4 regions of the Bacillus cereus group sp. BfR-BA-01316 genome follow, and region 1 is predicted to be linked to each of the others. Evidence: riboswitches for the same ligand, from Rfam matches in the RefSeq annotation. Region 1 holds a riboswitch; each other region holds the start of a gene.

Region 1 (7,584 bases):
AATGAATATGATAAGGCAAAAAATAATTTTGAAGGTGTTATAGCAGACGTAAATAATAGAGGTGTTAATGGATTAGATAGCACAAAAGTAGCTTTAAACGATTTAAATGGTCAATTACAAGCTACTAAGAATCTAATTGGTGATGCGATTCCGGTTCTAGAAAGCACAAATAAGGTATTAGCAGATGTAAATAGTGGCAAAAACCTTAATAATGGAATTGCAAAATTGAATAAAGCACAAAATACTGTTCAAAAAGGTATAGATGCAACGAATAAGGCAACTACACTAATTAACAATGGACAGAAGCCTACAAAAGAGGTTGTAGAAAGTATTAATGAAGCAACTAAAAATGCTTCAGCTCAATTAGGAGATTTCTTAGCAACATACGATTCAGAAATTGTTCCAAACTTTAACACAGCAATTGCTCGTACAAAAGAGATGTCTAAAAATACATCTCAAATTTTAGGCGAGGCAAATAAGAAGCTTCCAGATGTGAAAAAATTACTTGAAGACTCATCAAAAGGCTTAGTAGATGGCCAAAAGAAAATTGCAGATATTAAAGCTGAAATGCCAGCTACTCAGAAAAAGATTAAAGAATTAGCAAATAAAATTCGTGATTTTGAATCAGAAGAGGATATAAAAGACATCATACGCTTATTGAAAAATGATGTTGAAAAGCAAAGTGATTACTTCGCGAATCCAGTAAATTTAAAAGAGAATAAATTATTTGCGATGCCGAACTACGGTTCAGCAATGTCACCATTCTATACAGTGCTTGCATTATGGGTAGGCGCATTATTAATGGTTTCATTATTAACGGTAGAAGTACATGAAGAGGGCGCTAATTATAAGAGCCATGAAATATACTTTGGACGTTTATTAACATTCTTAACGATAGGTCTTTCACAGGCGTTTATCGTATCGATGGGGGATATGTTCTTACTCGGTACGTACGTAGTCGATAAATTCTGGTTTGTGTTATTTAGTTTATTTATTGGGGGAGTATTTGTTTGTATCGTGTACTCACTCGTTTCTATTTTCGGAAACGTTGGGAAATCGATGGCGATCATTTTACTTGTACTGCAAGTAGCAGGATCGGGCGGCACGTTCCCAATTCAAATGACACCACCGTTCTTCCAAGCATTGTATCCGTTCTTACCATTCACATATGCTATTAGTGCAATTCGTGAAACAGTAGGTGGAATGCTTTGGGATATAGTAACTAGAGATTTACTTGTGTTAAGTGCTTTCGTAGTAATCATGGTTGTAGCTGCATTATTACTGAAAAAACCAATTAACAAATCAAGTGAAAAGTTTGTTGAGAACGCAAAAGGAAGTAAAATTATTCATTAAAAATAAAAGGTTCCTACCGATAGTGGTAGGAACCTTTTTGTTTAATCAAATTTTAATTTCTTTAATGCTTCTGCGAATGGATTGTTTAATGGTTCTTCTTCTTCTTTGTTCTGTTGTTTCATATATTTTTGGACGTCACGTTTATCAGCTTTGTTTCCAGATTCTTTTTTACGTCTCTCTTGGAATGTAGAAAGTTTCTCACGATAGCCACATTTACATGCGAAAATTTGGCCTGCTCCTTCACCACGAAGTTCTAGTTTCTTTTTACACTGAGGACAGCGTGCGTTTGTAGTGCGGGATACATTTTTACGGTGACCACATTCGCGATCTTGGCATACAAGCATTTTACCTTTTTTACCGTTTACTTCTAACATTGGTTTACCACAGTCTGGACAAGACTTTGTTGAAATGTTGTCGTGCTTATATTTTTTATCGCTTGATTTAATTTCAGTAACAATTTCCTTCGTATAGTTCTTCATTTCTGAAATGAATACTTCTTTCTTTAATTTTCCTTTAGCGATAGCTTCTAACTTTTGCTCCCATTCACCAGTTAGTGTAGGAGATTTCAGTTCTTCTGGCACTAAATCAAGTAACTGACGGCCTTTTGAAGTAATATGAATATCTTTACCACGTTTTTCAAGTAAGAACGAATTGAATAACTTGTCGATAATATCAGCTCGTGTAGCTACAGTACCTAATCCACCAGTTGACTTTAACGTGTCAGCAAGTTGTTTGTTTTGCGTATCCATGTATTTTGTTGGGTTTTCCATCGCTGAAAGTAATGTTGCTTCATTAAAGCGTGCAGGTGCTTTTGTTTGACCTGATGTTTGGACAATTAGTTTTATGTTTAATGTATCGCCTTTTTCGATGCGAGGTAAGATTTGTTCTTTTACATCATCGATTGCATCATCATCTTCAAATCGATTTTCATAAACCTCTTTCCAACCAGCATGTAAAATCGTTTTTCCTCGTGCGATGAACGTTTCGTCACCAATTTTCGTGCGCAATGTTAGTTGTTCATATTCAAAGGCCGGGAATAAAACAGCTAAGAAACGTTTTACAACTAAGTCATAAATTTTACGTTCTTTATCTGTGAAAGCTGAGAAGTTTACATAGCTCTCTGTTGGAATAAGCGCGTGATGATCGCTTACTTTACTATCATCAACAAATGATTTATTAGATTTTACAGGTTTCTGCAATACTTTATGTGCTAAAGGACGGTATTCTCCAACTCCGCACGCCTTCAGACGCTCTGGAAGTGTTCCGACAATATCAGATGAAATATAGCGTGAATCTGTACGAGGGTACGTTAAAACTTTATGCTGTTCATATAATTTTTGCATAATGTTTAATGTTTCTTTCGCAGAGTAACCAAATATTTTATTCGCATCACGTTGTAGTTCAGTTAAATCGTAAAGACCAGGAGCGAACGATTTCTTTTGTTTTTTATCAATGTCTACAACAGTAGCATTTTGTTTACTAATTTTGTTCACGATTGCATCAGTTTTTTCTTTATTAAAGCTACGGCTATTTCCTTTTGTATCTTGCCAAGTTAGCTTTAACCTCTCAGCTGTTTGAGCTTCGATACCATAGTAAGTTTGAGCTTTGAAATGTTTGATTTCATCTTCACGGCTTGCAATCATGGCTACAGTAGGTGTTTGGACACGACCACAATTTAGTTGGGCATTAAAGCGAGTAGTTAATGCTCGAGTCGCATTAAGCCCGATATACCAGTCAGCCTCTGAACGTGCGACAGCCGAAGCATATAGATTGTCATATGCTTTTCCAGGTTTTAAATTTGCGAAGCCATCTTTAATTGCTTTATCGGTAACCGATGAAATCCATAAACGTTTAATCGGTTTCTGCATTTTAACTTTATCGATAATCCAGCGTGCGACTAACTCTCCCTCACGACCGGCGTCAGTAGCTATAATGATTTCATTTACATCTTTTCTAAGAAGCTGACTTTTTACAGCGTTAAACTGTTTCCCTGTTTGTTTAATAACTGTTAGTTTTAAACGCTCAGGTAGCATTGGTAAATCTTCTAAATCCCACTTTTTATATTTCACATCATAGCTTTCTGGATCAGCTAATGTAACGAGATGACCTAAAGCCCAAGTAACAATATATTTACTACCTTCAAGATAGCCGTTTCCTTTTTTATCACATTTCAGTACACGTGCGATATCACGTGCAACAGAAGGTTTTTCAGCAATTACAATACTTTTTGCCATATTTAAAAACATCCTTTCAAATTTCCATACGTTAAATATAGCATACATCTTTGTTCTATTCAGTCTTGCTGACGGTTTGAGTTATTTGTGATGAAATATACGTGTGAGAGTTTTACTTATATAAATAAAGGATTTGTATAAATGTCAGATTTTAAGGCGTATTCATTGACATTGTAAATGAATTTCATTTAAAGCATAAGTAGGCAAGAAAAGGTTTCTACCAATAAGAGTTATGATTGCTATCATTCTATAAATAGATGAGGGGGATAAGATGATAGGATTATAATCTGTTTGAAATCAAATGATGGCGACAGAACATAATCTGCACCATGAAGAAATTATGAAAAAAAGATATTTGTTTATTATGCTTATTGTTTTATCAATTGCTTCTATCTTTCTATAAGTTTGATCTTTTTTAACAATTCATTTTCTGCCTTTAGTAAGTTCCGTTCGGCTTCTAAACGAGCATACTTCTCTTCCAACGTAAGCTCTCTCTCAAGAGTTCTTCCAGCGTTTTCGGTGCGTGTATCTCGCAAACCAAATACACCATTTTTTCTGTAAGCAGCACGCCATCTACTTCCTGATGACATAATTCGTTTCATTCCAATCATATCTATATCAAAACCACATTCTTCAAAAATATTTCGAGGCAGTTTTCCTTTCTCATTTTCCTCAATAAAAATACGCTTAAATTCATCTGTATAAGTGATACCTTTCTGACTTACAGATTTTATGTATGGGTTATTTGATAGAATTTGAATGTCTCTTTTTGTAAATAGCTTTTTTGTCATTTTGAACCTTCTCTGATCACAATTTTCTCTCATTATACAAGAAATACCCTATAGAATAGACTTTTTTTTCAGTGTCTATTCTATAGGGTACATTTTATAAGTTCCTATCACTCTTTTTATATAGTAAAGTAAAGAACTTGTTATTTTACTAGAATAAGAGTAGACTCTGAAGTAAGTGAATAAGAAACACATGGGAGTTTGTGGATACAAACTGAGAGTATGGCTAATCCGTCATTGACCATTTGAACCTGTTGGATAATGCCAGCGTAGGGAGAGTGTAAAAGCACATGTTCAGACACTTTGCGTACGCAAAGTGTCTTTTTGTGTATCTCCCATCATTAAAGTTAGGAGATGAAAAGAATGAATGTACAAGAAATTAGTAAAGTCGTGGAATTGGTGAGAGAGTCTAATCCACTCGTGCATAATATTACAAATGTTGTTGTAACAAATTTTACAGCAAACGGTTTGTTAGCATTAGGAGCATCGCCTGTAATGGCGTATGCAAAAGAAGAAATAGCAGAAATGGCTAGCATTGCGGGAGCTCTTGTTTTAAATATGGGTACACTTCGTCCTGAAGAGGTAGAAGCGATGTTACTTGCTGGTAAATCAGCAAATAAGAATGATGTACCAGTATTGTTTGATCCAGTTGGAGCAGGAGCAACTTCTTATCGAACAGAAGTTGCGAGATATATTCCAGCTGAAATCGATTTAGCGATAATTCGTGGAAATGCAGCTGAAATTGCTAATGTTATTAATGAAAAATGGGAAATTAAAGGTGTAGACGCTGGTACTGGGAATGGTAATGTTGTAAATATTGCAAAACAGGCAGCGGATGAATTAAATACAGTTGCGGTAATTACCGGAGAAGAAGATGTTGTTACAGATGGAGAGCGAACTATTCGTATTCGAAATGGCCATCCTATTTTAACGAAAGTTACTGGAACAGGTTGTTTACTAACTTCTGTAATAGGAGCATTTGTTGCGGTAGAAAAGGATTATGTAAAGGCAGCAGTAGCCGCATTAACATTCTATGGAGTAGCAGCAGAAATGGCGGCTTCGAAAACAGTAGAGAATGGACCAGGAAGCTTCCAAATTGAATTTTTAAATCAGTTAGCGAATACAACTTCAGATGATATTGAGAAGTATGGAAAGATTGAGGTTATACAGTAAGGAGGGGAACTAGATGTCGCGTATTACAATGGATGAAATGTCTAGGTTATTATCAGTATATTTTATTATGGGAAGTAACAATTGTACGAAGGAGCCACTACAAGTATTGAGAGATGCACTAGAAGGTGGTATAACAATTTTTCAACTTCGTGAAAAGGGAGAAGGGGCTTTAACGGGAGAGAAACGTATTGATTTTGCGAAAGAACTACAAGCGCTTTGCAAGGAGTACGGTGTACCATTCATCGTAAATGATGATGTGGAACTAGCCCTCGAGTTAGATGCAGATGGCGTGCATGTTGGACAAGATGATGAAGGAATTACATCTGTTCGTAAAAAAATGGGAGATAAAATTATTGGAGTATCTACACATACAATTGAAGAAGCACGCTGGGCGATTGAAAATGGAGCTGATTATTTAGGAGTTGGTCCAATTTTCCCGACGAGTACGAAAAAAGATACGAAAGCGGTTCAAGGAACGGAAGGTCTAAAGTATTTTAGGGAACAAGAGATTACAATACCGATCGTTGGGATTGGTGGGATTACAATTGAAAATACAGCTTCTGTTATAGAAGCTGGTGCGGATGGTGTTTCAGTTATTTCAGCGATTAGCTTAGCGGAATCTGCGTATGAAAGTACGAAGAAATTAGCTGAGGAAGTAAATAAGAGTTTGTAGAGTCGCAAAATGAGTTGTTTCGTTTATCCCGCTATTTGTGAGCAGTAAGACTCCCACCTCAAAATTCGGCCGGAGAAAAGAAGTTAGGTGGGGGTCTTACGCCCGTAAAAGCCCGATTGGTGCGGGCTAATAATCAGTGGGGGATGAATAAAAACCCCACTGATTAAAGTTTCACTTTATTTAAACAAACGTTTGATTAAAAAAGCACAAACCCTTTGAAATTGTAGGTTTGTGCTTTTATTTAAAACATAATTGAAATTAAGAGCATTCCAATTCCGATAGAAGTAAAGGTTGCGATCAGGCCAGGAATCATAAAGCTATGATTTAAAACATATTTACCAATTCCTGTTGTACCAGTGCGATCAAAATTAATTGCAGCAACAATTGTCCCGTAGTTTGGAATGAAGAAGTATCCATTTACTGCAGGGAACATTGCAATAAGTAATGCTGGCGGAATACCAAGTGATAGTCCAAGTGGCATTAAAGCACGAACTGTTGCTGCTTGGCTATACAGTAAAATAGATAGAATGAATAGTGCGATAGCAAATAGCCATGGTGCACTTGTCACTAAGTGTTGAATTGATCCTTGAATTATATTTAAGTTTCCGTTGAAGAAAGTATCTCCCATCCAAGCGATACCAAAAATAGCAACAACTGCTGTTGCGCCCGCTTTAAAGACGTTACCAGTTACAATACTTTCCACATTCGGTTTACAGAAAATAATAATAAGAGCAGCAATAGTTAACATGACCATTTCAATTGTGTTTGGCATTGACAGACGAACTAATTTCCCATCAACCATCCATCCTGGACGAAGTGTTTCAAATGAACCGAGAAGTACAACAAGGAAAGTTGCGACTAGGAAAAGAATAACTGATAATTTCGCACCTTTTGAACCTATAAATTCTTTTTTCTCTTCAAGTTTAGGAATCATTCCCTCTTTTAATCGCTTCAAGTATTCAGGGTCTTCATTTAATTCTTTTCCCATTTTACTAGCAACGAATGCAGCTACCATACAAGCGATGAAAGTAGAAGGGATACTAACTTTTAAAATATCTAACAAGGTGATTTTATAGTCGGCTAACATTGCTAAAAGTGCAACTGTTGCAGCCGATATTGGACTAGCTGTAATGGCTTGCTGGGAAGCGATAACGGCAATTGACATTGGTCGTTCAGGTCTAATTCCTGATTCGCGAGATACTTCGGCGATAACGGGAAGTACAGAATAAGCGACATGACCAGTTCCCGCGCATAGCGTGAATAAATAAGTAACAATAGGAGCAAAAAATGTAATGCGCTTTGGATTTTTTCGTAATGCTTTCTCAGCAAGGTGGACGAGATAATCCATTCCTCCAGCAGCTTG
Region 2 (7,584 bases), on a different contig from region 1:
GATCAGAAATTAGATCAATAGGTGAGAACTGTCATATGGTGACAGGGCGAACGTAAGCGAGGAAGTGCATTATGCCATCAGGAAGAACGCATACGAAAATAAACTTAATATCCCTTCCGGTTGTTTTGTTTATGCTCTTTTCGTATGGATTAACAAATTTTGATTTTTTATTAACTTTTGCAATTGGCTTTTTAGTAGGTACTTCATTTTTAACACCGGATTTAGATACGTACAGTAATGCGTATAATAAATGGGGATTCCTGCGCATTTTTTGGTATCCATATAGGAGCGTAATGCCCCATCGTTCCTTCTTCACACATACGATTATAATTGGTGATATTATTCGTATTGCATACATGTTAATCGTGTTTTCTCCGTTTTTATTCCTATTAAATATAATAGCATTCGACGGAAATTTAATAGAAATTGCGAAGGAACACGAGGTTGAAATTGTAACGTTTGTAATGGGGATTGTTGTGGCGAGTACGCTCCACATTATAGCGGATAAAGCGAATACACGCCGAAAGAAAATGATGAGAAAAAAGAAGAAACGCAGAAGATAAAGTGAAACTTTAATTAGTGGGCTGTTCATCCCCCGCCGATTATTAGCCCTCACGAATCGGGAAAAGGACACTTGCAATTTGCAAGTGTCCTTTTTAATCAAACGTTTGTTTAAAACTAAGCTTTCAGTACCTTAATACCTTTCACGATATTCCAAATGAAGTAGTATAAGCTAATGATTCCGCAAATACATAAGACGATAATTGCTCCAATTCCAAGTGTTACGTCTGGTTGATCAGATCCGATGCCCATAATTCCTAAAATAACTAATCCAATAAATGAAGCGATGCTTGGAATGATATGTGTCCATAGAGCACGTTTTGCATGTGGTTTCGTTTCAGAATCGCCTACAATCCACACGATAATAGGGAATAAGATAGGCGCAAATAATACACTAAAGTATGATAAAGCTGCTAATATTTTGTTTCCGTTCATATATATCACCTCATAAGTAATGTCCGTTGTTATACTTTTAGTATGCGATAAATTTGGCAATCTTCCTATCGATTAACATTACAAGAACGTGACGTTTTTGTAAGATTTTCTGTTTAAATGATAAAATTTTCAAAAAAATATTTTTAAATGGAAATTGTTGTGATAAAATTAGTGAAAACGTTTTCTTAAATGTTTTATATTTTTTTAGACTTAAAGGTATGATGACCCGATAGTCTATTGATAAGGTTATATCTATTTAAAAGGGGATTCTTTAGGGGGAGAGAACAATGAACACATGGACACAAGTTTACGATCCGTTCGGTAACATTTGGATTTCGGCAGCAGTCGCACTTATTCCAATCATCTTTTTTTTCTTAGCTTTAGCAGTTTTCCGCATGAAGGGGTATGTGGCGGGATTTATTACAGTTGTATTAACGATTTTGGTGGCGTTATTTGCGTATAAAATGCCATTCACAATGGCAATGGCAGCGACCGGATACGGTTTCTTATACGGATTATGGCCAATTGCGTGGATTATCATTATGTCAGTATTTTTATATAAAATTTCTGTGAAAACAGGTCAATTTGATGTCATTCGTGCATCTGTATTATCAATTACGAATGACCATCGTTTACTCGTTATTTTAATCGGATTTTCATTTGGAGCATTTTTGGAAGGGGCAGCAGGATTTGGTGCACCGGTAGCGATTACGGCAGCGCTTCTTGCAGGTCTTGGGCTAAATCCCTTATATGCAGCAGGTCTTTGTTTAATCGCAAATACTGCACCAGTAGCGTTTGGAGCGATGGGGATTCCGATTACAGTTGCTGGACAAGTAACAGGCATTGATCCACATAAAATTGGACAGATGGCTGGGCATCAATTACCGTTCTTATCTTTATTTGTTCCGTTCTTTATCGTATTTTTAATGGATGGTTTTAAAGGAGTAATACAAACGTGGCCTGCTTTATTTGTAGCGGGTAGTTCATTTGCAATTACACAGTTTATTACAGCGACGTTTTTAGGGCCGGAACTTCCTGATATTACGTCAGCACTTGTAAGTTTAGTAAGTTTATCGCTATTCTTAAAAGTTTGGCAGCCGAAAGAAATTTATCAGTCTAAAGAAGCGAATAGTGAAGTAGCAGCAACGACGACAACTATGCCGAAACTAACGGTAGGAAAAGTAGTAAAAGCATGGTCTCCGTTCATTATTTTAACTGTGATGGTAGTCATTTGGAGCCAAAGTTTCTTTAAAGAATTATTCGCTCCAGGTGGTGCTTTAGAAAGTCTCGTATTTAAATTTGAAGTTCCAGGCTTGCACAATTTAGTAATGAAAGCAGAGCCAATTGTAAATAAACCAACACCTTATGAAGCAATCTTGAAATTAGATATTTTATCAGCGACTGGAACAGCAATTTTAATTGCTTGTATCATTTCTATCTTTATTTTGAAAATGAGTGCAAAAGATGCAGTAGCAACATTTAAAGAAACGTTAAACGAACTAAAAATGCCAATTCTATCTATTGGATTCGTATTAGGATTTGCATTTATCGCAAACTATTCTGGTTTATCTTCTACATTAGCGTTAGCACTTGCAGGAACTGGCGGACTATTCCCGTTCTTCTCGCCATTCTTAGGCTGGATTGGGGTATTCTTAACAGGATCAGATACGTCAGCGAACGCACTGTTCTCGAATTTACAAGCAATTACAGCTCAGCAAGTCGGTGTATCTGAAGTGCTTCTCGTTGCAGCAAATACAACTGGCGGTGTAACAGGTAAAATGATTTCTCCGCAATCGATTGCGATTGCTTGTGCGGCAGTTGGACTTGCTGGGAAAGAGTCAGATTTGTTCCGCTTTACATTAAAGCATAGTTTATTCTTCGTTACTATTGTTGGGATTATGACATATGTGCAGGCTTATTATTTAACTTGGATGATTCCGTAAACAACAAAAGAAATAACCTTTGCATTTTTCAGATTAACGTGTATACTTGGAAAGTATTGAAAATTAAATCAGTGATAAACTAGGGGTGCCTAACGTATGTATGCGTAGGCTGAGAGAGAAGCGTGTGAACTTCTTAACCCTTTGGACCTGATCTGGCTCGTACCAGCGTAGGGAAGTTAACGGCTTTACATAATTATGTCTTTATGAGCCAGGTCCTTATTTTTTTTATGGACCTGGCTCTTTTTATTTTGGCATACGCTGGCCATATCTCGTCCTTGTCACGAACAGGGGGCAATAAAGGTTATGAAACAGTCTGTTTCTGCTGAGCAAATTGAATTGAAATCGAGTTTACCAGGAAGTAAGAAAGTGTATGTGGATGGGCCACGTGAAGGTATGAAAGTGCCGATGCGCGAGATTGAACTAAGCGATACGAATGGTGTTCAAAATCCGCCAATCCGTGTGTATGATACGAGTGGACCTTATACAGATCCTGAGTATAAAGTGGAGCTGGAAAAGGGGATTCCAACGCCGCGCCACTCTTGGACGTTGGGGCGTGGTGATGTAGAAGGATACGAAGGGCGCGAAGTAAAACCAGAGGATGACGGTGTGAAAGTGGCTTCGAAACATACACCTGTTTTCCCGCAAATGGATCGTAAGCCGCTTAGAGCGAAGCAAGGTGCAAATGTTTCGCAAATGCATTATGCGCGTAATGGTATTATCACGTCTGAGATGGAATATGTTGCGATTCGTGAAGGGGTAGAGCCTGAATTTGTTCGTAAGGAGATTGCAGAAGGTCGTGCGATTTTGCCGGCGAACATTAACCATCCTGAAGCGGAACCGATGATAATTGGACGTAATTTTCACGTAAAGGTAAATGCAAATATCGGAAACTCTGCTGTATCGTCTTCTATTGCAGAAGAAGTAGAGAAGATGACGTGGGCGACTCGCTGGGGTGCAGATACGATTATGGATTTATCTACAGGCAAAAATATTCATACAACACGTGAGTGGATTATTCGTAATGCTCCGGTACCAGTTGGAACTGTGCCAATTTATCAAGCGCTTGAAAAAGTAAACGGAATTGCAGAGGATTTAACGTGGGAAGTGTATCGCGATACGTTAATTGAGCAGGCGGAGCAAGGCGTTGATTATTTCACGATTCACGCTGGTGTATTACTTCGTTACATTCCAATTACTGCAAAGCGTATGACAGGTATTGTTTCGCGCGGTGGTTCGATTATGGCGCAGTGGTGTTTATTCCATCATAAAGAAAACTTCCTATATACTCACTTTGAAGAGATTTGTGAAATTATGAAGCAGTACGATGTTTCGTTCTCTCTTGGAGATGGATTACGTCCAGGTTCTATCGCAGATGCAAATGACGAAGCGCAGTTTTCTGAGCTTGAAACACTTGGTGAATTAACAAAAATCGCTTGGAAACATGATGTGCAAGTTATGATTGAAGGACCTGGGCATGTACCGATGCATTTAATTAAAAAAAATATGGAGAAAGAACTTGATATTTGTCAGGGCGCGCCGTTCTATACACTTGGGCCGTTAACGACAGATATTGCACCAGGGTATGACCACATTACATCAGCGATTGGTGCTGCGATGATCGGCTGGTTTGGAACGGCGATGCTTTGTTATGTAACACCGAAAGAACATTTAGGTTTACCAAATAAAGATGATGTTCGCGCGGGGGTTATTACGTACAAAATCGCTGCGCATGCAGCCGATCTTGCGAAAGGGCATAAAACGGCTCATCAGCGTGATGATGCACTTTCAAAAGCACGATTTGAATTCCGTTGGCGCGATCAATTTAATTTATCTTTAGATCCTGAACGTGCGATGGAGTATCATGATGAAACGTTGCCAGCAGAAGGGGCGAAAACAGCGCATTTCTGTTCAATGTGTGGGCCGAAGTTTTGTAGTATGAGAATTTCGCATGATATTCGTGAATATGCGAAAGAAAATGATTTAGAAACGACAGAAGCAATTGAAAAAGGAATGAAAGAGAAAGCGGTAGAATTCAAAGAAACTGGTAGTCACTTATATCAATAACACGTTACACCTCTTTACTTGATTGATCACACTGTACCTAACTTAAATATAGAAGAAGCCCCCTTTGCTAAGACGGTAGCAAAGGGGGCTTCTGTTGTCTATCCCGCTATTTGTGGGCAGTAAAACTCCCACCTCAAAATTCGGCTGGAGCAAAGAAGTTAGGTGGGAGCCCTGCTGCCCGTAAACGCCTGATTGGTACGGGCTAATAATCAGTAGGGGATGAACACCCCCCCCACTGATTAAAGTTTCACTTTATAAGGCGAAGAATAATTGTACCCAGTAGTATAAGAGGAATAATGTGACGACTGTTGTGAGTGGGATTACGATGAGAGATACGCTTAAATAATCTTTCCATTTCACTTTAATTTTGTTTTGTCTTAGTATATACATCCAAATGAGGGAAGCTAGCGTACCAATTGGTAATAATAGTGAACCGATGTCACTACCAATGATATTTGCGAGATAGATAGTTTTTAATGTGACTGGATCTAGTCACATTTCTGTTAATGTGATTGTACCAATCATAAGTGCAGGGTGGTTATTGAAGACGTTAGAGAGGAGGGAAACGAGTCCGCCCATTGCAAAGCTGGCATAGAGTAGATGCTGACTTACAACTGGCTCGAGCCAACTTACAAGTGCCGCTGTTAATCCTGCGTTATGAAGCCCGTAAATAATTACATACATAGAGAAAGCAAAAACTAAAATGTGCCACGGTGTCTTTTTCAAAATATCGACTGGGTTTGTTCGTAAGTAGTACCATCTCCAGATAAGAAGAACGAGTGAACCGAGTACAGCAACAATTTCGATTGGAATCGATAAGAAGGATGCAACGAATAGAAGACAGCGCATAAGGAAGACGAAGCCTAATACTTTTAACATGAATTTTGTACGTTTTTGTTTTGTATCAACAGAACTTTTTCCTTTTAACGGATGGAAGTTTTTCGTGAAGAAAATCTCTTCAATATCATATGAAGAAACAGGTAATCTTTCTGGGAGTTTTTTCTTTAAAACTGCGTACATGAGCCATGACATAAACAATAATCCTAGTGTTGCAGGTACAAACATCATAGCAGTATGCATATAAAGAGTCATATGGACGATATTTAAGGCAATTAAGTTTACAATATTACTTACACCAATTGGTGCACTAGATGCAGTGGCGATTAAAGCACCGCTTAATAAATAAGGGATTTGTTGATGAGGTTTTAATTGAAGGTTTCTCAGTAGTAAAATTAAAATCGGTGTTGTAATTAAAATACTACCGTCGTTATTGAATAAAAGAGTCATAAGAAAACAAAGTAATTGAATATACCAGTATAAACGGCGACCGGAGCCCTTTGCTAAATTTGCAAGTTTTGCTGCGGACCAGTGGAAGAAGCCGAAGCTTTCTAATATAACCGCCATAACGATGGTCGCTAATATTGTTATGGAGGCACCGCCAATTTTACTTACAATGTCCATGACGTCTGGTTTTGATACAAGTCCAGTAATGAGGATAATGCCAGCGCCAATTGCTGCCGGCCACGCCTCATTTAAACCACGAGGGCGCCAAAAGATAACAATCATCGTTAAGAAGAATACAATAATAGTAATCCATATTTCAATGCTCATATTTAACCTACCTTTCTATTTTTCCTTGAACAAATGTAGCTTGTCTCAAGTTTATATTGGTAGTATATTCAGCAGAAAATAAGAAGAACTAGACATATAATGGAGTGGAGTGAATATGTGTTTTTTGAGCTATAGGACAAGTATCAGTGGTAGTGTAATAACTATTAGGAGAGACGCCTAATAAATGAGGGGCATTCTATATACGAATGCCCCTCATTTATTATTTTTCCTTCAAAAAAGTGCGATCCTTCAAGAATAAATTCCAGAAGAAAATGAATCCTGGTAGTAAAATTGCAATCCCGATTGCGTAAAGAATAAGAAGTGCATAGAATGTTTCGACCGTCGTAAAGCTTGTAAATACAGTTACGTCCGGGTAAATGATATAAGGTAAATGGGCGACGCCGTAAGCGTAGCTTGCAAATGCATATTGAGCGACGACAGCTAAAACTGCAATGCGAGGAAAGCCTAGTGTGCCATACTTCTTATTTGTCCACCAAAGGGAGGAATATCCGATAACAAATAAAATGATAGAGACTGTAAACCATGGGAATTGCTTTATTAGTCCTTGCATAAGCCAGTGTGTTTCAGGGTCCATTACAACGAGAGCGATAATAGCAGTCACGAGCGTTGCAGGACCAAGTATGATGGCATTTCTTCTATAAATTCGGTACGTATCTTCAGAACCTTGTTCCCTAGCAAAATCAGCAAGAAAGAGAGATGATAGAAATAGTTCCGAAGTTAGTCCGAAGAGCATATAACAATAAATAACGGGACTAGAAAGGAGTTTTCCGTAAAGGAGCACTTCTTTTCCTTCAGACATCGTAATATAGGCACCTTCTGTAACGGGCAGAACGGTAATTAATAGAGCGGGGATTAAGAGCCCCGTAATACCTGAAATAATCCGAAGAAGGTGTTGGTACTTTGGCAGGGAGTAAGCAAATACCATAAATGTACTGCGAATCGCAACGAG
Region 3 (7,584 bases), on a different contig from region 1:
AAGACCAAGTTCAACAAATTACAGATAAAAATAAAAAAGAAGTGAAAGAAAAAGACTTCTATAAAATGAAACTTACAACATTAGAAGATAAAAAAGTACTTGTAATGAATAAGACAACTGGTGAAGAACTGGTGAAGAAAGAGTTACTTAGCAAAGTTGATAAAAAGGACGACACAACACCACTTGATAAATTACCAGCTGTGACAGCAGAGCAAGGTGTATTATTCGCAAAAGATAAAGTAGAAAACGCTACAATTGATGGTGCAAAATTAAAATATGAAGGAAACACAATTATCGGCAGTGGCCGTGCATATGCAGACATGTTCGCCATTGTTGACGATGCAACTTACGGAAATGTAAAAGGTGAAGAAAAATCTGTAGGTGTACTAAAATTCGATAAAGATCCTAGTAAAGAATTCCCTGGTTACAACGGAGTAGAAGCTTCTCAACTTGTAAAAATTAAAAAGTAAAACAAAAGAGCTTTGCGAAATTCGCAAAGCTCTTTTCTATTTATGAGCAATTTGCTCCATATCCGGACTACAAGTTTGCGACTGACATGATTTATTTAAAGAACATGCTGCGCATTTTCCTTTTTTACTTCTCTTTACAAAATTAACTAACGTATATGCTGCATAACCAAAAATGATAGCTCCAATTATAATATTGACCATCATTGCAATACATCTCCTTCTAGAATCCGAGTAAGGATCCAACTTGGTATATAATGAGCGTTAATACATAAGCAACAACTAATGGATACACGACAGAGAAAATTGTCCATTTCACCGATCCAGTTTCACGTTTAATGACAGCTACTGTCGCTAAGCACGGAACATATAATAAAACAAAGAACATAAATGCGTACGCTGATAAAGCAGTATAATGTGCTCCCATTACATTTCCTAGCACATCTTCTTTAACCGCATAAATAATCGCCATTGTTGAAACGACAACTTCTTTTGCCAAAAATCCTGTTAAAAGGGATGCCCCAGCTTGCCAAGTTCCAAAGCCGAGCGGTGCGAATAGTGGAGCGATAAATCCACCAATCATCGCTAAGAAACTGTCTCCCATATCAACACCAAATCCTGATGGACCTGCATAGTTTAATAACCAAATAACAACCGAACCACCGAAGATGAATGTACCTGCTTTACGAACAAATCCTTTACCTTTCTCCCACGTGCTCAGCCATAACGTTTTCGCTTGCGGCACACGGTAAGGAGGTAATTCAATTACGAAAATAGATTTTTCCGCTTTTAAAATAGTAAGAGACATAATTTTTGTAACGAGTAATGCAAGAACAATCCCTGCAACATATAAAGAAAATACAACAGTCGCCTGACTATGAGGGAAGAACACTCCCGCAAATAATGCATATACAGGTAAACGTGCTGAACAAGACATAAACGGTGTTACAAGGATTGTAAGTAAACGTTCTTTTTCCTGTTCAATCGTTCTCGCTGCCATAATCCCTGGAACGTTACATCCAAATCCGATAATCATTGGGATAAATGCTTTTCCGTTTAAGCCGAAAAACTCCATAATTCTATCCATAACAACTGCGATTCGTGCCATATATCCCGAGTCTTCTAATAGCGAGATGAAAAAGAATAGTGCAAAGATTTGTGGAACGAATACTAATACTGCACCAACGCCCGCAATAATACCTTCTGTAACGAGTGCTTGAATAAAGTCAGAAGCCCCAACACTTGTGAGCCCAGCTGTAACCCAATCAGTAAGTTGTCCGCCCAAAAATCCATCAAGCATATCAGATAAAGGCGTACCAATCCACGTAAACGTAACCTGAAAAATAAAAAACATAACTGCTAAAAAGATTGGAAGTCCTAAAATTTTATGTGTAATTAACTTATCGATTTTTTCCGAAAAAGGAATTTTCCCTTCTTTCTCATGCTGCATGACATTTGTTTTTAACTTTTCAATATACGCTTCTCGAGTTTTGTAAATGTGCTCCTCCAACGTACAATCAAGTTTTCCGTCTAAACGAGATCGAATGGCTATAAGTTCCTTATAAATTGGTAATGCTTTCATTTCTTTTTCTACTACTTCGTTATTGCTTAGAAATTGAAGAGCTAACCATCTCGGATGCTCATAATTCGCTGTCTCTAAAAGAGCGATTACCTCTCCGATTCCTTCATCCATTTGTACACCATATGAAATAATGAATGGCTTTTTCTCTTTTTGTTTCTCTTCATGAAGAGTAGTAAGTAATTCTTCACAGCCTTTTCCGGTCCTTGCGATGACAGGAACGACTGTTACACCTAATATTTCTGATAACCTTTTTACATTAATCACAATTCCTCTTTGCTTTGCCACATCAACCATATTTAAACCAATTGAAACTGGCTTACCAAATTCAAGTAATTGCAATGTTAAATGCATATTTCGCTCAAATTGTGAAGAATCCACTATATTTAACATATGATGAAATTCGTCTGTTAGTAGAAAATTCGTAACGACACCTTCATCACGTGAAACTGGATTCAAATCATAGACGCCTGGTAAATCAATTAATGTTCCTTGCTTATCTTTTAATTTACCAACCTTTTTTTCTACTGTTACACCGCTCCAGTTTCCTACATACTCATAAGAACCAGTAAGTGCATTAAATAATGATGTTTTCCCTGTATTCGGATTCCCTAGCAAAGCTACCTTATTCACGCTAATTCCACCTTTATCATTTTCGCGTCACAATGACGAATACTAATTAACTGTCCGCGACACTCCAATGTACAAGGACCTTTAAACATCGCTTTCTGTTTCAGACTAAGTTCGCTTCCTTCCGCGAGACCGAAAGCAGCCAGTCTTCTCTTTAGTAAATTATCTAACGACTGAATACTTTTTACTAACACTTTCTCACCAATTTTAATATCTACTAAGCTCATAACCTTCCCCCTCAGAAGAGAATGATAATTATTTTCAAACAAATTATATCATACTCTATTTCAATTGGACTATATCTTTTTGCTTCATATTTATTAACATTTCAATACAATTATATTTCACTTATTGTCATACAAGGTTCATTTGCCATTCTCATCCATTTCGCTTACAATAAACAATAGCAAATAAAGAATCTCGTTATCACAGGGGGAGCCTTACCGCTGAGAGGGAACAATTCGTTCCGACCCTTCGAACCTGTTAGTTAATACTAGCGCAGGGATTGTGCAAACGTTCGAAATACATACCTCTTTTTTTATTTACGTATTTCGTATCCTCCTATGATAATGTTCTTTTTTGCGTCACTTGGATTTAGGGGGAGACAACATGCGTAACACCAATTTACAAGCGATGATCGAATCTGCTATTCTTGCAGCCTTCGCCTTGATTATCGATATTTTACCATTATCACTTAAACTTCCAACAGGCGGTTCCATCTCATTTGCTATGATACCTATTTTTATTATCGCATACCGCTGGGGTTTCAAAATGGCTTTCTTAGGCGGCTTAATTTGGGGATTATTGCAAATTGTCGTTGGAGATGCCATTATCGTCACACCAATTCAAGTAATAATTGAATACTTCGTTGCTTTCGCATTCATTGGATTTGCTGGACTATTTTATAAGCCCATTCAGCAAACATTAATGAATAATCAAAGAAAGAAAACCATTGCTTATATTATCTTTGCTACATTTATTGGTAGCCTTGCACGTTATTTCTGGCACTTTATTGCAGGTATTATCTTTTGGGGCCAATATGCACCAAAAGGGCAATCAGCCGTCTTATATTCATTAATTGTAAACGGTAGTACGATGCTCGCTTCTTTCACATTATGTACTGTATTACTAATTCTTTTATTTACAACTTCACCACGCTTATTCAAAAGCATTGGTGCTTATCAAATGAATTCACAAAAAAAAGGCGCTTAATTAGCGCTCTTTTTTTTTATCAAAGCTCTCAATGAGTAATATCAATAATAAATACGATAAATGCACAAAAGAAAATAAATACCATCACACCTAGTAAATTGCTATTCACGGCTAATCTACTCCTTACATAACCTCATTTTCTATCCAAATTATACTGTTTGAAAATAAAGATTAGGTAAAGATAATATGAAATTAAATTAAAAAAGCGTAACATGTATTGTCTACGCTTTTTTCGGTAAGTAGAAGTAAAATAACACACCATCTTCTGTATTCTTGACCCCATATTCAGCATTGTGCAGCTCTAAAATGTTTTTTGAAATCGCAAGGCCAAGCCCGGTTCCACCTTGTGAACGTTTCCGTGCCGCATCTACTCGATAAAAACGATCCCAAATTTTATCTAATTGTTCTTCTTCAATGTGGGCACCCTTATTTTCAATACACACTTTTATATGATTCTTCTCATCTATTGCGGAAATAATGATATCTTTTTTATCTGGTGTATAACGTATTGCATTCGTAATAAAATTCACAATTACTTGTTCAATTCTATTTTGATTTCCAATCACTTCTGCTGGACATATATGTTTGTGCACACTCAGTTCTTTTTTCTCTATCTCCGATGAAAGCTGTTCACATATTTCTTCAATCACTCCATCGATATAGAACGAATCCATCTTCATGTTATATGTGCCAGACTCAAATTTAGCTAATTCAAGCATATCCAAAATTAGTATATCCATCTTGTCTACTTCTTTTTCCATCGCCTGAAAATAGTAGTCTTTCTTATGTTCAGCTACCCCATCTTTTAAAATGGAAATACAGCTTTTCATAATACTCAGCGGCGTTTTTAGTTCATGCGATACACCTGCAATAAATTCTTTCCTTGTGTTTTCTAACTTTCTTTCTTTTTCAATATCTTGTTCTAACTGTCCAATATGTGAATGTAGCTTATTAGATAGTGTATTAATATTTTTTGATAAATCACCAATCTCATCTTTTGAAGTAATCGGAATTTTTTCTGTAAAATCTAAATGCGCTATTTTCTTTGTTGTATCATTTATTTTTAGTAACGGTTTTGCGATTTGTTTTGAGTAATAGAACGAAGCTAGAAAAATGAGAACGACTACAAACGCAACAATATAGATGTAATAATCTTGCACCATTTGTACAGCCTCATCTACAGGCTGCAAAGAAGCCATCGCATATATATATGCTATCGATCCGTCTTTTTCTTTTATTGGTTTAATTAATAATTTATATTTTATATCATTTTTTTCATAATCCACTATTTGTGTTGAATACTGTATGTGATTGCTCTCTTTTAATAATAAATCGGTTTGAAATTCCTTTATGCTATCTAAGAATAAACTATTTTTATAAATTGGATTCACAGGACCTTTTACATCGGGTAACTGTACTTTCGTAACACGCCCGTCTATCTTAGCACCCTGTTCCTGATTAGCTCGTTCTTGAGCAGCCTGTTCTTGAGTAACTTGCTTCTTTTCCTTAACAAGTGGTTCTTGGTCCGCTTTCTTTTTTTCCTTCTCTTCTCGAATCTCACTGATTTTTTTTTCTAACGGTTTATTAGATCCACTTAAATTCCCCTTGCCTAACGCGAAAGAAAATGGAATAAAACTATCTTCTTTTTTCACTCCAGAAAAATTAATTTCTTGGTCTAAAAACTGATTTGACGGTTTATTATCAATCTCTTCTATATTGATGAGATTGTATAAGGGAATCATGATTATTTGTTGTCCAAAGCTCTTCTGTTGCTTACGGTCTATCGTTACCTCAAAATAAAAATCATCCGCATGTTTTAAATTCCCATTCTGATCTAATGTCGTAATCCATGTATTATTTTCGCTTAAAAAATCTTGCTCCAGTTTCTGAATTTCTTCTGCACTTTCGGCATGATTTAAATAATTCTTTACAAAGGAATCTAAATTCACTTTAATATCTTCCACTTTTCGATTTGCATAATATTGTTTAAAAAATATCGTTTGTCCAATAAATATCGTCGCTAAAATCAACATGCATAAGGCTGTTGTAAGGGTAAATAATTTAAGTACAATCCCTTTTCTCATATGTTCCCCTCGAATTTATAACCAGTTCGCACTACAGTTGTAATGTGCTTTGCTTTCTCTCCTAATTTATTTCGCAAATTACGAATATGGCTATTAACCGTTCGATCATCACCAGCAAACTCATATCCCCAAATTCTTGAAATTAATTGTTCTCTTGTTAGTACAATTCCTTGGTTTTTCATGAAATACACTAATATTTCAAACTCTGTATGTGTTAAACTAATGTCTGCCTCATCAACAGTAACAGTACGTGACGGAAAATGGACATGAATGCCATGAATTGATAACGTGTCATCTTCATTCTCTAAAGGTTTCTTTTTTGCTTTTCTACTTTCTAACAACCTTTTCGCTCTCGCTAATAAAATAGGCGGACTATATGGTTTCGCAACATAATCATCTGCCCCAAGCTCAAACCCAAGTAACGTATCATCTTCATCTACACGTGCCGTCAGCATAATAATTGGAACTTGGGACGTCTTACGAATCCTTCGGCAAACAGACCAACCATCAAGTTCTGGCAACATAATATCAAGAATAACTAAATCAACCTCTTCTTCTTCAAATAAAACTAAAGCCTCTTTCCCGTCCCTCGCTTCAAGTACTTTATATTGTTCACTCAAAAAGTAATCCTTTAATATTTCACGTAAAATATCTTCATCTTCAACAATTAAAATGTTTTTTGACATACTCTATGCCTCCCCCTCTCATTTTAATTAGATAGCATTTTATAATTTTATTTTGAATTGCTCGTAATTAACTTTGCCTCGATAATATATCGATCCGGTGCATCCCCTATATAATCAAATGGATAGCAAGTCGTCAATGTTAATGTCGGTTCTTCTTTTTTCACAATAACAGTGCGATCATCCGCATGTGTAATCCATGTCTTTTGAATTTCGTATGTGTAAGTTTTATTATCATACTCCAAAATAAGGTTATCCTTTTCTTTTAGCTCCCCTAAATCTGTAAATACAGTATCTCGATGCCCACTCAGTACAGTATGTCCTCCTCCAGATGGCGTTGTCGTTAAATCACTAACGAACATACCAACTCCTTTTTTCAAAGTTGCATCATTCGCTCCCCAATATATAGAAAACTTCTTCTTTATTTTCGGTATATTTAACATTGCTACCTTTTCTCCTTCTTTATGTTGTATTTGAGAAGAAGGTATTTGCGCGTTTACTGGTACTTCGCTAGAATGCTGCTTGGATGTTTGCTGCTCAAAATTTTTAATCTCTTCCGTCGTCAAATCTTGTGCAGAACTTTTTCCTTTATACCATTCAAAAGAATAATAAGCTCCCATTAATAGACCTACTATCATTAACGTAAACCCAATACGATTTAGAATCGTCACTGTTAATCCCTCCATGCAAAAAATGGTAGGGACATCCTACCATTTTTAATATATGAAATTATCCCATTCTTTATAGGCTAATAAAGATTTTATTTTTATGCCTTCACTTTATTACGACGATTCAATCCAAATAATGTGCCTATTGCTACAAGACATGCACTTAATGCCATCATTGCTACATTATTTGATGCTGTATTTGGTAATTTCTCTCCCTTTACAGCTGGTTTTGCTATTTCCTTTTTCGCTACATCATTCTTT
Region 4 (7,584 bases), on a different contig from region 1:
ACCAATCGGGCTTTTACGGGCAGTTTTATCTCCCACCTAACTTCCTCGCATTCACTGAATTTTGAGGTGGGAGTCTTACTGCCCGTTAATGCGGGATAAAAAGGGAAGGGGAATTATATGAGGGCTGTACAGGGCGATCCAAATTGGAATTTGGTTACAGATACATATATAGAACCAAATAATTTCGCTGAGTTATTTTCTTTGCTTGTACCTTGTCATCCAAAAGGTGAAGGGAAAGAGCGAACTATATTAGTATGGAAAGAAAAAGAATTTTATAAAGAAGAAAATTTAGCGGCATTTATCGTATATGGCATGAATAAAGTAAAGAATTTACCGCAGTTTCATAAAGATGGAATTCCAACTCTAGTACGTATTCTTCGTTTATGTCAAGAGATTGGTTGGTATGAAGAGGCAAATGCTTTTATGATAACCCAAGGGCTAGATGAATTTGTCCAAACTTCATTGGAGTATGAAACATGGGATCTTTTGACGAAAGCAGTTGCTTTAAACTATTTAATTATTAAATATCGTATTGGTGAATTAACAGCTGAGGATGTAGAAATTTGGAATCGAGTTAAATTTAATGAGAAATGTATAACAGATTGCAAACATCTATTATCTCATAAAGAAGTATTGGAATTTACATTCTTTTATATATGTAAGCGAGCGAAAACACTATCAAAAGAGCAATTAAATAGTGATATGATGAGTCTGGCAATGTATTGTAATACTTTTGTGTATGATTTATATACACATGACTTATTACGAAAGTATCGTAAGTGTACAGACTTCCTATCATATTATGGACCTAGTCAAGCAGTTTTAGCTTGTCAAAGAGCTGTACTTTCACAAATTTCCGATCGATTAGACCCTTTAAAGACAACTCATGTAGATGATTATTTATATGTGATGAAAGAAATGATGGAGCATATGACGATAGGGGTAATGGATCGGTATGGTCATTTTATTGGAAAGTTACTATCATATGTACCATTTTTCGAAATGATCCAAGTTCCACAGCATGCATATTATTGTGAAGAATTACTGTATATTTGTAAGGGAATTGAATACAAAGAAGAAATACTACGCAATTATATATTTATACAATTACATGATTGTTTACCATCATTCTTTAAACTATTTCTTAAAAATAAGCGTTATGCAACGATTCATGATATTCTTTTCTATTGGTGCGACGATGAACAAAGAATGAGCCTAGAGAAAAAATATAATCTTAGTTTTATTTATGAAAAATATGCTTGTGGATAAACCGTATTTTACATATTAAAAATTAATATAAATTAAAAAGGATCTCAAGTTTATGTGAGATCCTTTTTTGTTAGTAAAACAAGGAGAAAGTAACTAAGATAAGAAATAACATTCCATAAAGGAGAAATTGTGCAGTATAACTTCCTTGTATACCAAAAAAAGTATTCATTTTTTCATATAAATTCAATATATATTTCATTGGATTATCTTTGAAAGATTGGTACACAGTGTCTCCTCTTTCTAAGCTTCTTGTTCATGTTTTTGGTTATTAGGAACATGAATGTATCTAGCTATGAATAATAAAACACCTATAAGGAATACAGGAAGTACGGTAGATAAATAAAAACCATTACTAATTATATTTGTTATAAGAGCACTCAAAAGAAAAATTGCATTATAAATATGGGCAATTCTTTGTTTTAGCCGCATTTGTAATGCTTCCATAATGATTTCTAAAGCAACAAAAGCAATAATAATAGATAAAAATACAATGTTCGTATTATAAATGATTAAACAACAGATTAAACCTAAAAAGGCCAGGTATTCAATAAATAGAGGTATATTGCGCGGCATATAATTTACCTAACTAAATATGGCAGTGGGTTTACTGCATTTGTTTTTTCAAAATTCCATTCTCCATTATGTAATTCGAAATGGAGATGTTGCCCGTATGAATGACCTGTGTTTCCCATATGACCTACTAATTGTCCAGTTTGTACTTGATCACCAGCTTGTACAGTGCGATCCTTCATATGAGCATAAACTGTTGTATATAATTTCCCATTTATTTGATGGGCGATGAACACGACATTGCCGTAGCTAGCCGAATAATAAGATTTCACAACTTTACCTGCAGCAGCAGCTTGAATAGAGACATTTCCTTGTGCTGCTATATCTATACCATAATGCATTTGCTCCCAGCGCATATCAAAAGTGGAGCTGATTTTCCCTTGAGTAGGGAATTTGAAAACTGCTGGAATTGATGCAGGTTGAGCTGTTTTAGCTTGTGCTTGATTTTGCACTACATAGTGTTTTGCTACATATCCGTATCCTGTGCCAAAACGAATTTTATACCAAGTACCTACCGTTTCTACTACTTGTACTTGTGTACCATTTTGTAATGAGCCAAGTAGAGTGCTACTTGTACTAGCATTGCTACGTACATTTAATTTTGGTGTTGCAACAGTATAAGAAGGAGAACCTTGTACAGTTACACCTTTTACTAGAGGTGTGGATCCATTAGATACAAATGTTTTTTGTGCGTATCCAATTTGACCGTTATGTAATATTTTGTACCAATCCCCTTGTTCACCTTGAATGGTAATGAATTGACCATTTGGTAATATATCTAGAATAGAAGACTCTGTATTAGGTTCAGAACGAACGTTTAATGCGTTTGCATTTACGATATATTGATACTTTGGTTGAACATTTTTTTTGAATAGAATTGCATCTTTTTTCATATAGCCTGTTTTGTTGTTAACAGATACTTTATACCAATCTTGAGTTGTCTCAAGAATAGTAACAGGGCTATTAAATCGAATGTTATCAATTATTGCACTGTCTGCATGGTTATTTTGATGTAGTGCAACGTTGTCAATTTTTACATATCCAGTTTTTACTGTAGATGGTTGCTTAGCAGCCGCTGTTTGTATATCGGATTCTCCCATAGAAGGAAGTAAAGAAGCAATTGCGATAGTAGTTGCTGTTAAAGCTGTAGCTTTCATATTCATGTAATAAAGACCTCCTCTAGTTGTATAGTTGTAATTTTATTATAGTATAAAGATATAATATATTGGTCGTATTCACATAAATGTAATATGAAATCAATAAAAATAATGTTAGAAGAGAGATTCGTATATAAATATTGTATATATCATTTGTGGGGGTGCATTTATATTTGTTTAACACGTTAAGATTTAATTCGCAATTAAGAAAATTAAAACAGTTGATGATGTCTTATGGCGGTGTTATACTGACAGTGATAATTTTATAGTTTGCTAGGAGGGCTGGTGTTGCCAGCTGAGAGTAGGGCCGTAAGCCTTTGATCCTTTTTATTACCTGATCTAGATTATGCTAGCGTAGGGAAGCAATTCGGACATTAACAATGAGTCCCCGTTTCTTTGCGTATAGAAACGGGGCTTTTTTATTTGAAAATTTCATATTAACACCACTAGGGGTGCTTTTCGTGCTGAGAGAGGAATAATCCTTAACCCTTACAACACCTGATCTAGATAATACTAGCGAAGGGAAGTGGAACAACGAATAAATTATAATTTTATTTGCTGTAACCACTTCTTATATACAGAAGTGGTTTTTTTATTGAGATAAATAGATATATAGGAAGGGGAATTATTAATGAAATTTTGTGAAAGATTATTTGATACGGTGCAGCCTGTTTGGGAGAAAAGTCATAATCATCCGTTTGTAGTAGGTATGGGAGATGGTACGTTGGAAAAAGACAAATTCCAGTACTATATTATTCAAGATTATTTATATTTGTTAGATTATGCAAAGCTATATGCAATTGGGGTTGTAAAGGCAACGAATCCACAAGTTATGGCAAAGTTTGCAGAGCAAATTGATGGGATTTTAAATGGTGAAATGACGATTCATAAACAGTATGCAAAAAGACTTGGCATTTCTGCACAAGAGATGGAATCTGCGAAACCATCTGCTAAAAATTTAGCCTATACAAATTACATGATGTCTGTATCTCAAAATGGCACGCTTGCAGAATTAATATCAGCTTTACTTCCATGTATGTGGAGCTATTGGGAGATTGGAAAGCGTTTAAATGATATTCCGGGAGCAAGAGATCATGAGTTCTTTGGAGAGTGGATTCAAGGATATAGTTCTGAAGAATACGGTAACCTTTGTATTTGGTTAATAGATTTATTAAATGAAATGGCAGTTGGAAAGTCAGAGAAAGAACTAGACCGATTAGAGGAGATTTTCTTATATTCCAGCCGATTTGAATATTTATTCTGGGATATGGCTTATCGTAAGGAGATGTGGGGTTTTGAGGAGCAAGAGCATACTACGGTTTCATAATGTTTCCTTTCATTATGATGAGAAACCAATCATCGATGAATTAAATGCTTCTATACAAGATAAAGAGTTTGTAAGTATTATCGGACCGAGTGGATGCGGGAAAAGTACTTTATTTCGCCTTATTACAGGCTTAGAAGAGGCAAGTACTGGACAGATAGAGCTGACAGAAACAAAGAGTCATTCTGTAGGGTATATGCCCCAAAAAGATATGCTCTTGCCGTGGAGGACGATTATTGAGAATGCGGCTTTACCGCTAGAGTGCCAAGGTGTGCAGAAGAAAGAAGCACAAGTAAAAGCGAAAGAACTGTTACATAAATTTGGTTTACAAGGGTACGAGAAAAAATATCCGAAAGATTTATCTGGTGGTATGAGACAACGCGTATCTTTTATCCGAACTTTATTAACAGGCGGGGAGATATTATTGTTAGATGAACCGTTTAGTGCATTGGACGCTTTAACGAAGGCATCTTTGCAAGAATGGTTGTTTGAACAATGGAAAGAGTGGGAAAAAACAATTTTATTTATCACTCATGATGTTGAGGAAGCATTGTTTCTTTCTAATCGAATTTTGGTTGTAGAAAATCAACCGATAGCAACTTTAACTGAGCGAATTGTGCCGCTTGATCGTAACCGAACAAGAAAAGATTTATATAAGCCTGAAGTGTTAGCGCTTAAAGAAGAGCTCCTTAGTATGTTACAAAGGCAGGTACTTGTATGATGAATCGTTTGAAGGAGCTATTACCTGCCCTAACAGTAAGTGGAATTTTACTTGCTCTATGGGAAGTAGGAGCAAGAATTGTAGATGAGATGTACATTTTGCCATCACCTTCTGCAATTGTAATGAAGATATGGGCGCTGAAAGATATATTATTTACGGTTCATTTACCTGCAACGTTGTACGTCGTTTTAATAGGCGTTGTTATTTCTATCGTACTGGGCGTAGGGCTAGCAATGTTAATGAATGCGAGTACGTGGATGGAAAGAGCATTTTATCCATTATTAGTAGCTTCACAAACAATCCCGATTACAGCACTTGCGCCGCTATTTGTTTTATGGTTTGGATATACCATTTGGAGCAAGGTTGTTGTCACAGTTTTAATTACATTTTTCCCAATTGCGGTAAATACGTATGATGGACTGCGTAGTACGAATAAAGAATGGGAGGAGCTCTTAGTTACGTATGGTGCAACGAAAAAAGATATTTTTCTAAAGCTAAAATTGCCATCTGCTCTTCCTTACTTTTTCTCAGCGTTAAAAATTGCAGTTCCGCTTAGTGTTATCGGGGCAGCAATTGGAGAATGGCTCGGTGCACAAGCTGGGCTTGGATATTTCAGTAAAAGAATGATGACGCAGTTAGACGGAGCTGGTGTATTTGCACCAATTGTATTGTTATCATTATTAGCTATTTTCTTCGTCATACTTGTTTCGATATTAGAAAAGAAATTTATTAGTTGGAGGAAACATTCATGAAATTATTAAAACGCATCTTTGTGTTTACATTATTAGTTGCAATGATTGCAGGATGTTCGAGTAACTCGGCATCGGATAAGAATAAATCAGAAAAAGAAATAACAGTAATGCTTGATTGGTACCCCAATGCGGTACATAGCTTTATTTATACGGCAATTGAAAAAGGATACTTTAAAGAAGAAGGAGTCAAGGTGAATATTAAATTCCCTTCTAATCCGACTGATCCATTAACGCTAGCAGCAGCAGGGAAAGTGACAGTTGGTTTGTATTATCAACCAGATGTTGTCATGGCAAAAGCAAATGAACAAATTCCAGTGAAATCAATTGGAGCTGTCGTACGTTCGCCGTTAAATCATGTTGTATCGCTGAAATCAGCAGGTATTAAGTCACCTAAAGACTTAGAAGGAAAAACAGTTGGATATTCTGGAACACCTTTAAGTGAAGCATATTTAAAAACGATGGTAAAAGAAGATGGTGGTAATCCAGATACAGTAAAAGTAGTCGATGTTGGATTCGATTTAGTACCAGCGTTAATTACGAAAAAAGTGGATGCTGTAACAGGAGCATACATTAACCATGAAGTACCTGTCATGCGTCATGAGGGCCATGAACCAGCGTACTTTAATCCAGCTGATTACGGTGTGCCGAATTATCATGAGCTTGTGTTTGTAACAGGTGATAAAACTTTGAAAAAGGATAAAGAAGCATTACAGGCCTTTTTACGTGGTGCGAAAAAAGGATATGATTTCATGAAGAAAAATCCGGATGAAGCATTAAATATTTTATTAAATCATCAAGAAAAAGAAAACTTCCCACTAGTACCAGAAGTTGAAAAAGAAAGTATGAAAATTTTATTAGAGAAGATGGAAACGAAAGATGAGCCATTCTTATCAGATTCAAAAGAGTCATGGGAGAAACAAAATAAATGGCTGAAAGAAAAAGGAATGACGAAAGAAATCGTTCCAGCCGATGAATTATTCGAAAACATTTTAAAGTAGGCGAATGAATATGAAAAATGAGCTCCATGTAATCTCAAATGGTCACATGCCATTCGAAGAGTTAGTGAATGTAGCGATGCAAATTGAGAGTGAGATTGATTATTTGCATATTCGTGAGCGTGAGAAAAGTACGAAGGAATTGTATGAAGGTGTGGAAAGTCTTTTGGGGAAAGGCTTTCCGGCATCGAAGATAGTGATAAATGATCGAATTGATATTGCTATTCTATTAAATATTCCGCGTGTGCAGCTAGGATATCGAAGCGCAGATGTAAGGTCGGTGAAAGAAAAGTTTTCTTATTTGCATGTTGGCTATTCAGTACATTCTTTAGATGAAGCGATAGTGGCATTTAAAAATGGAGCGGATTCACTCGTTTACGGTCATGTATTTCCAACGGCTTGTAAAAAGGATGTGCCAGCAAGAGGATTAGAAGAAATTGCTCATATGGCAAGATGTTTATCCATACCAATAACTGCAATTGGTGGAATCACTCCTGAAAATACAGGTGATGTTCTTGCAAATGGTGTAAGTGGCATTGCTGTTATGTCCGGGATTATAAGCAGTAGTAATCCGTATAGCAGAGCGAAATCTTATAAGGAATCAATAAGAAAGTGGGCGGAAAAACATGTGTAAGAAGTATGATGTAGCGATTATTGGCGGAGGTGTAATTGGTAGTTCAGTTGCACACTTTCTAGCAGAAAGAGGGCATAAAGTAGCGATTATAGAGAAACAAAGAATCGCATCTGAAGCTTCGAAAGCAGCTGCTGGTTTGCTCGGTGTTCAGGCAGAATGGGA

What was found. Region 1 has a riboswitch for thiamine pyrophosphate ahead of thiM (hydroxyethylthiazole kinase). Riboswitches for the same ligand answer to the same signal wherever they lie in the genome.
Region 2: linked by a shared signal. The riboswitch ahead of thiC (phosphomethylpyrimidine synthase ThiC) and the one ahead of thiM (hydroxyethylthiazole kinase) in region 1 are both predicted to bind thiamine pyrophosphate.
Region 3: linked by a shared signal. The riboswitch ahead of thiT (energy-coupled thiamine transporter ThiT) and the one ahead of thiM (hydroxyethylthiazole kinase) in region 1 are both predicted to bind thiamine pyrophosphate.
Region 4: linked by a shared signal. The riboswitch ahead of tenA (thiaminase II) and the one ahead of thiM (hydroxyethylthiazole kinase) in region 1 are both predicted to bind thiamine pyrophosphate.

The regions. Positions count from the first base shown of each region.
Region 1 covers NZ_JAKUGX010000010.1:113,265-120,848, forward strand. The annotation lists gene MR071_RS10835 (YhgE/Pip domain-containing protein) at 1-1,353, shown strand, start outside; gene topB (DNA topoisomerase III) at 1,395-3,587, opposite strand; partial or broken gene MR071_RS10845 (HTH domain-containing protein) at 3,983-4,411, opposite strand; TPP riboswitch at 4,559-4,668, shown strand; gene thiM (hydroxyethylthiazole kinase) at 4,739-5,548, shown strand; gene thiE (thiamine phosphate synthase) at 5,562-6,221, shown strand; gene MR071_RS10860 (anaerobic C4-dicarboxylate transporter family protein) at 6,463-7,584, opposite strand, start outside.
Region 2 covers NZ_JAKUGX010000001.1:22,720-30,303, forward strand. The annotation lists gene MR071_RS00090 (YkvA family protein) at 1-21, shown strand, start outside; gene MR071_RS00095 (metal-binding protein) at 72-563, shown strand; gene MR071_RS00100 (magnetosome magnetite crystal formation protein family) at 679-996, opposite strand; gene lldP (L-lactate permease) at 1,284-2,939, shown strand; TPP riboswitch at 3,011-3,130, shown strand; gene thiC (phosphomethylpyrimidine synthase ThiC) at 3,243-5,003, shown strand; partial or broken gene MR071_RS00115 (arsenic transporter) at 5,256-6,614, opposite strand; gene MR071_RS00120 (cytochrome d ubiquinol oxidase subunit II) at 6,835-7,584, opposite strand, start outside.
Region 3 covers NZ_JAKUGX010000009.1:71,616-79,199, forward strand. The annotation lists partial or broken gene MR071_RS09895 (lipoprotein BA_5634 family protein) at 1-470, shown strand, start outside; gene MR071_RS09900 (FeoB-associated Cys-rich membrane protein) at 507-674, opposite strand; gene feoB (ferrous iron transport protein B) at 691-2,679, opposite strand; gene MR071_RS09910 (FeoA family protein) at 2,676-2,903, opposite strand; TPP riboswitch at 3,098-3,199, shown strand; gene thiT (energy-coupled thiamine transporter ThiT) at 3,265-3,888, shown strand; gene MR071_RS09920 (sensor histidine kinase) at 4,110-5,972, opposite strand; gene MR071_RS09925 (response regulator transcription factor) at 5,969-6,658, opposite strand; gene MR071_RS09930 (class D sortase) at 6,706-7,326, opposite strand; gene MR071_RS09935 (LPXTG cell wall anchor domain-containing protein) at 7,422-7,584, opposite strand, start outside.
Region 4 covers NZ_JAKUGX010000035.1:1,919-9,502, forward strand. The annotation lists gene MR071_RS21185 (DUF3965 domain-containing protein) at 118-1,269, shown strand; gene MR071_RS21190 (hypothetical protein) at 1,510-1,842, opposite strand; gene MR071_RS21195 (SH3 domain-containing protein) at 1,848-3,002, opposite strand; TPP riboswitch at 3,262-3,374, shown strand; TPP riboswitch at 3,435-3,538, shown strand; gene tenA (thiaminase II) at 3,628-4,323, shown strand; gene MR071_RS21205 (ABC transporter ATP-binding protein) at 4,292-5,041, shown strand; gene MR071_RS21210 (ABC transporter permease) at 5,041-5,793, shown strand; gene MR071_RS21215 (ABC transporter substrate-binding protein) at 5,790-6,791, shown strand; gene tenI (thiazole tautomerase TenI) at 6,802-7,422, shown strand; gene thiO (glycine oxidase ThiO) at 7,415-7,584, shown strand, end outside.